DNA from 2 places in the Steroidobacter denitrificans genome. Region 2 is predicted to be linked to the other one. Evidence: riboswitches for the same ligand, from Rfam matches in the RefSeq annotation. Region 2 holds a riboswitch; the other holds the start of a gene.

Region 1 (4,607 bases), 400 kb from region 2:
ACAGCGACTCGGACGCCTCATCGATGCAGCGCGTGCAGGCGATACAGCGACGAATCTCCCCCAGTCGACCCTCGCGTGCCTTGTTGGCGAATTCCGGGTCGGCGATCCCCGCGCGCACCATCCCCACCAGATCGCAGTACCCCTCCTCGATCAGGTTTTCCGCCAGCACCGGATCATTGATGCGGCCGGTGAACATCACCGCCACCTTTCTGGGCAACCCCGACAGGTCCGCCTTGGCCGCCTTGCCGGCCTCGCGATATTGGGCGTGCGGATAATAGGAATTCGGCACGTACGAGGGCGCTCCCCAGCAATGCCCGGTATCGATGTCGACGAAGTCCAGCAGACCGTGCTGCGCGATCCCATAGAGCATCTCGCGCATTTCCATATGGTCGTAGCCGCCCTGACGAAACTCCTGTGCGCTGATGCGCATGCCCAGCGCCAACGACTCTCCGATACGCCCGCGCACCCGCTTGAGCACCTCCACGACGAAGCGGATGCGCTCGCTCGGCCCGCCCCCCCAGCGGTCGGTGCGCCGGTTGGAAACCGGCGAAAGAAAGGCGTGACCCATGGTCTCGTGCGCGCAATGAATCTCGATTCCATCCGCCCCCACCGACTGCGCCACCCGCGCCGCGGCAGCATATACATCGATGCAATACTCGATCTCCTCCTCCCCCAGCACATGCGGCGTGTAGGACTGCGCGCCGATCATGGGTACTGCCGAAGGACCCCACGCAGAGGTCAGCTGTGTCAGCTGCACCACCGCCACCGAGCCTGCCTCGTGCACCGCGGTGACAAACTTCTTCATCCCCTCGGCAAACGCCGGATACTGATACGCCGCACCATGCGAGGCGCAGCCGATGGACAGGCCGACCTCATCGGCCGTCTCGGGCGGAAACGGCACATCCAGCAGCCAGGTCTCGCTACCGATCCAGCCGGTGCCTCCGCGCGCCTTGGCCACATGATGAGCGATGAAATGCTCATCGATCATCCCCGGGGTCATCGAGGAATTGATGGTGTTGGTCGTCTCGCAGATCCGGTTCGGAACCCGCATCGGACCTATCTGTAATGGCGTGAATAGATGCGTGAATTTCATATCGCTCATGACAGCTTTCCTTCCATCCTCCGTCCCCTCATCCCCCGTCCCGGTCCGCAACCTCGCCTCTCGGTTCGCGATTCGGCCGCTTCTCGCCCCCGCGAAAAATCCGCTCAGGCCGGAGCACTCACCGTCAGCCGCTTCACGGCAAAAGGGCGCTCCGTTTGCATCTGAAAGTAACCCCAGGCGGGAAACACCTTCACCAGCCGCGGCCACAGTGCTTCGCGCTCCTCTGTCGTCACATCGCGCGCCACCGCCGCGTACTTGTCGAAATCAAGCTGCACCCAGCAGTTCGGATTGGCCTGCAGATTCATGATCCAACTCGGATGTTGATCATAGCCGGCCAGCGAGCCCACCACGATCATGTCCTCCCCATCGCGCATGAACACCGCCGGCGTGGTGCGCTGCTTGCCCGTCTTGCGGCCGATCGTCGTCAGCAACAGCGTCGGAAAGCCGCCCTGCGCGTTCTGTCCCGTCGATCGACCCGCAGGATCGGCCAGGTACGCCTCCACATCAGCGTGTGCATCGCTTCTGATCAGTTCCAACGAGGCTGTGCGCTCCTTGAACCAGGCCCACTCCTCATCGTTCATCCAGTCAGGCTTCTGCATGTTCTCTCGATTCGTCTTGGTCACCATTGTCAGCCTCTCCAGATGGGTGATGCGAGATGACGTGCATCTCACGGGACAACTCCTGCGGGACAACTCACACGGGACAATGCCGCGCCGCGGCCTCGCCACGCCCGCCGTGGGTAAACGTGTCTTTTGCGATGGTCGACCCGCCTGGTCAACCCTCATTTGGGGTAGAGCCGCCGTGACTGACGACAGCCGCGAGCAAGACCGTCCTGCCTGTCATGGAGCAGTTTCCGCACGAAATCCTGGCGGGGAATCCTGGAGGGCTCGACATAGAGGGCTTGACATATGCGCCGTCCATGTCAATCATGACATCGTCAAACAATGGGCAAACTCGCCGAAAGGCGGGGACGCAAAGCTTCCGGTCTACAGGAATCATTCCCAGGACAGCGGGGTTGCCGCGGAGCCGCGAACATTGATTCGCGGTTGCCGACTCGCCATCGATCAGCGGTGAATACCGGCCGATCGATCCAGAATCCAAGCGAGACGGACCGTGCAAAGCGACATCCTCCCCGAATGAATTCCCCGCGGGCATTGCGTCGAGCGTCGGCCGCCGGCGAGTTTTACTCGCTCGTGACCGCAGTGCCGGCCCTGAAACAGGCGTCATGGGATCCGTGACCGGGGAACGAGCGTGGCCGACAACACCAGCAAAGTCTTCCAAGCGCCGGCGGTCGAGACCGCCGGTTTCCAGACGGTGACGCATGGCGACGCCGACACCGGGGCAACGCTGTTCGTCATCAATTTATGCGCCTCCATCGCTCCGATCTCGACCGACGGCCGCAATCTTCCAGGCCTGGAGAACTACCGGCTCTATCGAGTTTCACGCCTGGAGGACGGCCGTACCCGCCATCGCCTGCGCCTGGGTTTTTTTTCCAGCGAAGCACACGCCGAGAATGTGCTCGCCCTGGTTCGCCAGCAATACCCGACGGCCTTCACCGCCTGCCTGCACGAGGAAGACCGCAAATTCGCCCGAGGCTACCTGGCGCCGGCCGGCCGCGAAACAGTCGTGAAACCCAGGCCGGCGGCGGCACCCGTTGCCGCACCGACGGCCGGGGAGCGACCGGCGCGCCAAGCACCGGCGGAGCTCGTGGTCACGCCGCTGCAAGCCGCCGGTATCCGGCCCGCCACGACACGTCCCATGCGCCGCTCGCCTCCGCAACTCGATACCACCCAAACGATCCGTGCATTGACGCGCGCGGAACTCGAAGATGAAGGACTGGAAAAGTGGTTTGCCATCCAGTTGGCCGCTTCCGAGCAACCGGTCAATCTCGACACCATGCCGCATCTCGACATCTTCGACGCCTATCGGCTGTACTCGGTGGCCTCGATGAATGCCGGCAAGATCGTGCACTCGCTGCGGCTCGGTTTTTTCAAGGAGGATATTTCGGCCGAAGCGGTCGGCGGCTATCTCAAGACATTTTTCTCGACACCGACGGTTCTGCGCGTGAGCGAAGCCGAGTACACCCGGTTCAAGGCTCCTCCGGAGCAGACACGGCCGGCGGCGAGCGCGGACATCGTCACGCTCACTCCGGCTCGCGCGCCTCGAGCCGACATCCCGACGATAACGCTGGCCGTGCCCACGCCGGACTTCGCCCCCCTGGCAACCGGCGCATTCGAATCGCGGACCGGCGACCGACAGACCGTCGAGCAACTCGATGCCGCAACCACGGGCAGTTTCAAATCCGGTATCAGCGCCTCGACCCTGGCGCAGCTTGCATCACGGCACGAGCCCAAGGCCATTGTGTCTGCGCGGCAGCGTCCGACACCCTCGCGCAACAGGACAGGCATGACGGGCAAGCACAAGGCCCTGGCGCCACGCAGCTTGTCGGAGCAACTGCTGGAAGAAGCTCGTGCCGTCGCACTGTCCGAAAGCGGTATTCGTGAAATTCCCAAGAACGGCTCGCTGTTTTCGCGTCTGGTCGGCAAGCTGACACGTTGACACCGGGCCATCACGACGCTCGGCGCCTCCCGACAGCACAGCGGCACGCTGAAATCCTATCGCCGCACCCAGCGACGCTGCGTACTGCGCCAAGACATCCGACTTGGTGCGCTCCACCAGGACGTCTTGAGTTAACATGTCGCCCGGACCGCCCGCCGGAATCAACCCTTCCCGGCAATACGCAGCCATCCTGACGGCTCGCCGTGGACTCAGCCGTGATTCTCATCCGACGAAGTGTCTTCCATCATCATCCTGCATCCAGTGACCCTGCGCGGCAGCCTGATTGCGGATCATGATATCGGCTCGGGCAAGCGGCCTGCGGCGTTCGCGCCAGCCTGAATCATGAAAGATTCCGGCATCGCCGTGGCGTTGGTTTTCGCCATACTCACGTTCGGACTGTGGGCCTACATGAACCGTCCCGCCGCTGAGCCGCCCTGGCCGGCCCGCGTGCAGGGCATGGCCTTCTCGCCGTTCCACGCCGACCAGGATCCGGCCTATCGCAGACTACCCGACAGAACGCAGATCGAGGCGGATCTGCAGCTGCTGTCCGGCAAGGTCGCCGCGCTGCGCATCTATTCCTCGCTGTACAGCCTGGCGGAAGTGCCGCAGCTCGCCGCACATCACGGCATCAAGATCACGGTCGGCGCCTGGCTGGATACTCGGCGGCACAGCAATGAAGCGGAAATCCACGGAGCCATCCGCCTGGCGCAGGACAATGACAATGTCACCCACGTCATCGTCGGCAACGAAGTCCTGCATCGTGGCGATCTGACGCTCGCCGAGCTGGTGCAGCACATCGACCGAGTCCGGGAAGCGGTGCAACAGCCGGTCAGCACTGCCGAGCCGGCCCATGTCTGGCTGAGGAACCCCGAACTGGCGCAGCACGTGGATTTCGTCACCGTGCACCTGCTGCCTTACTGGGAAGGCATCGGTGTCGAACAGGCGA
Region 2 (4,607 bases):
GCTTCAGGGCCTGTGTCGAATCAAAGTCGCCGACCAGGCTGAGCACTCCATTGTTCGGTGCGTAGTAGGTTTGAAAAAAGTCGGCTGCATCCTCGAGGCTCGCCGCATTGAGATCCTCCATGGACCCTATCGTCGAATGCTTATAGGCGAAGTTGTCGTAGAACAGTTCTCCGAAGTATTCGTCGGCGCGGCCATAAGGCTGGTTATCCACGCGTAGACGGCGTTCTTCCTGGACCGCATGGCGCTGATTGTCGAGCTTCTCCTGCGTCAGATCGAGAGAACGCATGCGATCGGCTTCCAGAAACAGCGCCAATTCCAGCTGGTTTGCCGGCAACGTGGCGAAATACAGTGTGATATCGGCGCCAGTCGTCCCGTTCATCGAGCCGCCGTTCGAGAAAATCTGGTAGAAATGCTCGCCGTCGCCGACATTTTTCGAGCCCTTGAACATCAAGTGCTCGAACAGATGCGCAAATCCGGTCAGTCCCTTGCGCTCGTTACGTGAGCCGACGTCGTAGGCGATGTTCAGAGCAATCACCGGAGCGCCGTGATCTTCGGCGAGTTGTACGCGCAATCCGTTCTTCAGCGTCGTTTCGCTGAAATAGATATGTACCTTCTTTGCTGTACCGGACGCCGCGGGATCCATCTTCGCCGGGCGCGCCACTGCCGCAGCCATGGAGCCGGTCTGGAGAAACAGCAATCCACCAAGAAGACCTGCCGCCAGCAAACCCTTGCCCGGCAATCCCGATACTCCCCTGCGGACCGCCCGCAACGATAATATCCTGAACCATCCTGAGGAACAGGCCCGATTCCATCCCAGGTATGTCGGCACCACGAACGATGGGCCCAGACAGACTCTCGAAGTCCGATTCATCGGCATGAAGCTCCGGTGTACAGGTCGCAGCCAGAATACACCAGGAGCTGCCGGGGCCGGTGGAGTAACCCTGCAAATATCCAGCCTCAGCGCTGTACCGGATCGGGAACGATTCGTTCCCGATCCGCAAGCCGAGGAACTGTCTCCGAAGAATATCTAAGGTATGGTCTTGCTGGCGATGTTGGACAAACCGCTTTCTATACCGCTGCTGGTATACGCCAGCACTGCGAAATACCAAGTACCTGAAGTGAGATCCTCCACCACGTAGGTGGCCACGCCCGGATTTTCTATATCGGCCGTCTGATCCAGAGTAGAGGCCGACTTGCCGTACTTGACGCGAAATCCTGCCAAATCTGTCAATGGAGTACCGTCGGAATTTTCCGTCGGAGGCGTCCATTGCACCGTCGCAACACCGGTCGAGGACTTGACGACCGTAATCATGAAAGCCGGCAGGCTCGTCGTATTCTTGCCATCGCTGACAGAGATGACGATGTTCGCGTAACTGCCTGCGTCGCTCTCGGCCGGAGTGCCCGACAAGCGGCCGGTATTCGTATTGAACGACGCCCAGGCCGGCAGTCTCTTGATACTGTATGTCAGATTATCACCTTCCGGATCGGAAGCTGTCGGCCGGAAGCTATAGGCCACCCCTGCATTCACGCTCGTCGCCGGCGTACCGCTGATGATCGGTGCCTTGTTTTCCACGGCCTTCACCGTGATCGAGAACGCCGGCAGCGATGCCGTTGCACGACCGTCGCTTACACTGATGACGATACCCGTCGTAGCGCCTACATGGCTATCGGCCGGCGAACCACTGAGCCGACCGGTTGCCGTATCGAAATTTGCCCAGACAGGCTTGTTCTGGATCGAGAAGCCCAGCGTATCTTTATCGGCATCACTGGCGCTGGGAACGAACGAGTAGGCCGCTCCGACATCGATGCTGCCGGGCGGCGTGCCGCTGATCTTCGGCGCCGCATTGGGCTTCTCCTGGACGACGATGGAAAAGGCGCTCAGCATCGCCGAGGCACGCCCGTCGCTCACGCCGATAACGATGTTCGCATAGTTGCCGACCTCGCCGGCCGAGGGCGTGCCGCTAAGCCGGCCGGTGCTGCTGCTGAAAGCAGCCCAGCTCGGACGGTTCGATATCGAGTAGGTCAGCGTATCACCGTCAGGATCGTTGGCGGACGGTTGGAATGAATAGGCCTGCCCTGCTTGAACCGCTGCCGCAGGGGTGCCGCTGATCGTCGGGGCGCGATTGTCGGATCGCACTTCGATGGAAAATGGCGCCAAGGCTGTGCCGGCTTTGCCGTCGCTTACGCTGATCGTGATATTGGCATAGCGTCCAGCCCGGTTCACACCAGGCGTGCCGCTGAGCCGGCCGGTGCTGGTGCTGAAGCTGGCCCAGGAAGGACGGTTGGAAATGGAGAACGACAACCGGTCACCGTCCGCATCCGTCGCGACGGGCTGGAACAGGTAGGCCTGGTTCACCAGAACCGAACCGCTCGGCACACCCGAAATCACCGGTGCCGCATTCACAGCAGGCGACGGCGGCAGATTGCGAGAATGGATACGGATCTTGAACGGACCGACGGAGCGTGTATCTCGCCCGTCGGTCACGGAAATGACGATATCCTCCGTCTCACCTACACTGGCGTCGTCGGGTGTACCGGTCAGCCGCCCCGTCTCGACGCTGAACTGCGCCCAGGCAGGCTTGTTGGTCACGGTAAACTCGAGAAAATCGCCGTCGGCATCGCTGGCCACGGGCATGAACGAGTACACCTCGCCTGCCTGCACCGCTGCAGGCGGCGTGCCCGCGATCTCCGGCGGACTGTTTTCGATGAGAGTCGACTCCACCAGTTGCGATGCCGGCGGCACAGTGCCCGCCGCCGGATCCTGGGAATCTCCACCTCCACCTCCACCTCCGCACCCGCTCAAAACCAGCGCGGCCAGCAACAGCGTTGCGCATTTGTTGAGAATCGTAACACTGCTCATACCTTGCACCTTTGCGTCGTATTGCGCCCGAGGCCACAAAATGATTGCGAGCGATAAATTCGAGGTGGGGCAATGAGCAAGCGCCGCAGGTATGCGCCGTTGGAGCGGCGAGACGCCGCAGGTACGCAACGTGTGCCTGCGAGGCGCCGGTCAACACATGATCTCCGGTCGCTAATGGCGACGTGGTTCATGCGGCAACCCCGCTGTCGTAGGATGGAATCCCGTAGACCGGAAGCTTTGCGTCCCCGTCTTTCGACGGGTTTGCCCGTAACCAATGTTTGCTGCTCCTGTTTCCGTATCTTTGCTCGCGCAACGCACCGCATTGCACGCCGCTATCGTTCGCGCCTGGGGAAGGAACATGCAAAGGAGGAAGATCAAAGGATGACGATAGAGACTCGCATGGAGATTCCTACCGGCAACCCCGCTATCCTGCGCCCTCGCGCGTTCGGACCGGAGGCTTTGCGTCACCGCCTTTCAGCGGTTCTGCCCTTGCGTAGCGGCATCGAGTAGACATCACCAAATATGTGTTTGCAATTGTCGTAGGGCGACGACAGCTCAGTGCAGCACCCGTCTCATTTCACGTAAGTGCGCCAATCGGATGACGCATGCAGACATCGTCTCGAGACGCCGCGGCGCCTGCGCCCGACGACTGAGCAGGCAGGGAGCGGACGAGGAGTACGGCTGCAGCGTGAATACAGAATGTGGCAGGCCGCGGAATGGAGCCGCTGAGGATGCCGTGAGGCGCTGGGGAAGGAGGCAGGAATCAGCCGATCAAGGCATCGCGCGGTGTTCCGCCGCGTGATGCGCCAAGAGATCCTGTCTACCGGATTTATTCCGGCAGCTTATATCCGTGCTGATCGATCAGGCGGATGCAGGCCTCCGCCAAATAGGGGTCATACAGTCGCCCTGCTCCACGTCTGATCTCTTCGATGGCCGCGGCCATGTCGGCGGCAGGGCGGTACGACCGGGATGAGCACATTGCCTCGACCGTATCGGCAATCGCGAGGATACGCGCTTCCAGCAGGATATCCGTCGCCTTGAGACCTCGTGGATAGCCGCTGCCATCATAGCGCTCATGACTTTGATAAATGATATCGGCGATAGGCGCGCCAAAATCGATATCTGCCAGGAGCTGGCAACCCTCATCGACATGGGTACGCATCAGGGCCAGTTCGGTTTCCGTCAATGGCGCCGGCTTGGAAAGAATGGAGGCCGGCACAGCGATGTTGCCGATGTCGTGCAGCATCGCTGCAACTCGTAATGCGTGCTGACGCTCGCCATCCAGGCCGGCTTCACGCCCGATTGCCACCGCCAGCGCGGCCAGGCGCCGTGCCGAACCTGCGGTGTAGGGGTCGTGGTGTTCGCCGACACGCACAAAGGAGTCGATCATGCCCTGCAGCGCAACGTCGGCGCGCTGGAACGATTTGAGTGCCTGTGATTGTGCGCGCTTCATCTGAATGATGCGCAGCAAGCTGTCCGCGAGCATGAGCAATCCCTGCTGATCATCCTGAGCATAGTCGGCATCCCGGTTGGCCACCCCAAGCACCGCCACGACTTCATCGTTCACCACGGCGGGCACCGCTAGATATCGCCCTAGTGCCGGCAGTCCGTCCTGCTGGGCCTTCGGTTGAGCATCGCTGCCGGCAACGGCCTGCCGGCCTTTGATGCACGCTTCCAGGAATTCACCCGGCTGAATCGAACGCGGCGCAGGACTCACCAGCACCGCCTGCCGTTGAGCGGTATCGAA

The links. Region 2 has a riboswitch for cyclic di-GMP ahead of ACG33_RS14245 (putative Ig domain-containing protein). Riboswitches for the same ligand answer to the same signal wherever they lie in the genome.
Region 1: another riboswitch for cyclic di-GMP. It lies ahead of ACG33_RS12465 (hypothetical protein); the one in region 2 lies ahead of ACG33_RS14245 (putative Ig domain-containing protein).

What each region holds. Positions count from the first base shown of each region.
Region 1 covers NZ_CP011971.1:2,767,414-2,772,020, forward strand. The annotation lists gene ACG33_RS12455 (FAD-dependent oxidoreductase) at 1-1,102, opposite strand, end outside; gene ACG33_RS12460 (nitroreductase/quinone reductase family protein) at 1,207-1,728, opposite strand; cyclic di-GMP riboswitch class I at 2,040-2,125, shown strand; gene ACG33_RS12465 (hypothetical protein) at 2,354-3,661, shown strand; gene ACG33_RS12470 (glycosyltransferase) at 4,004-4,607, shown strand, end outside.
Region 2 covers NZ_CP011971.1:3,167,862-3,172,468, forward strand. The annotation lists gene ACG33_RS14235 (M16 family metallopeptidase) at 1-769, opposite strand, end outside; gene ACG33_RS14245 (putative Ig domain-containing protein) at 1,028-2,860, opposite strand; cyclic di-GMP riboswitch class I at 3,051-3,136, opposite strand; cyclic di-GMP riboswitch class I at 3,272-3,358, opposite strand; gene ACG33_RS14250 (HD domain-containing phosphohydrolase) at 3,690-4,607, opposite strand, start outside.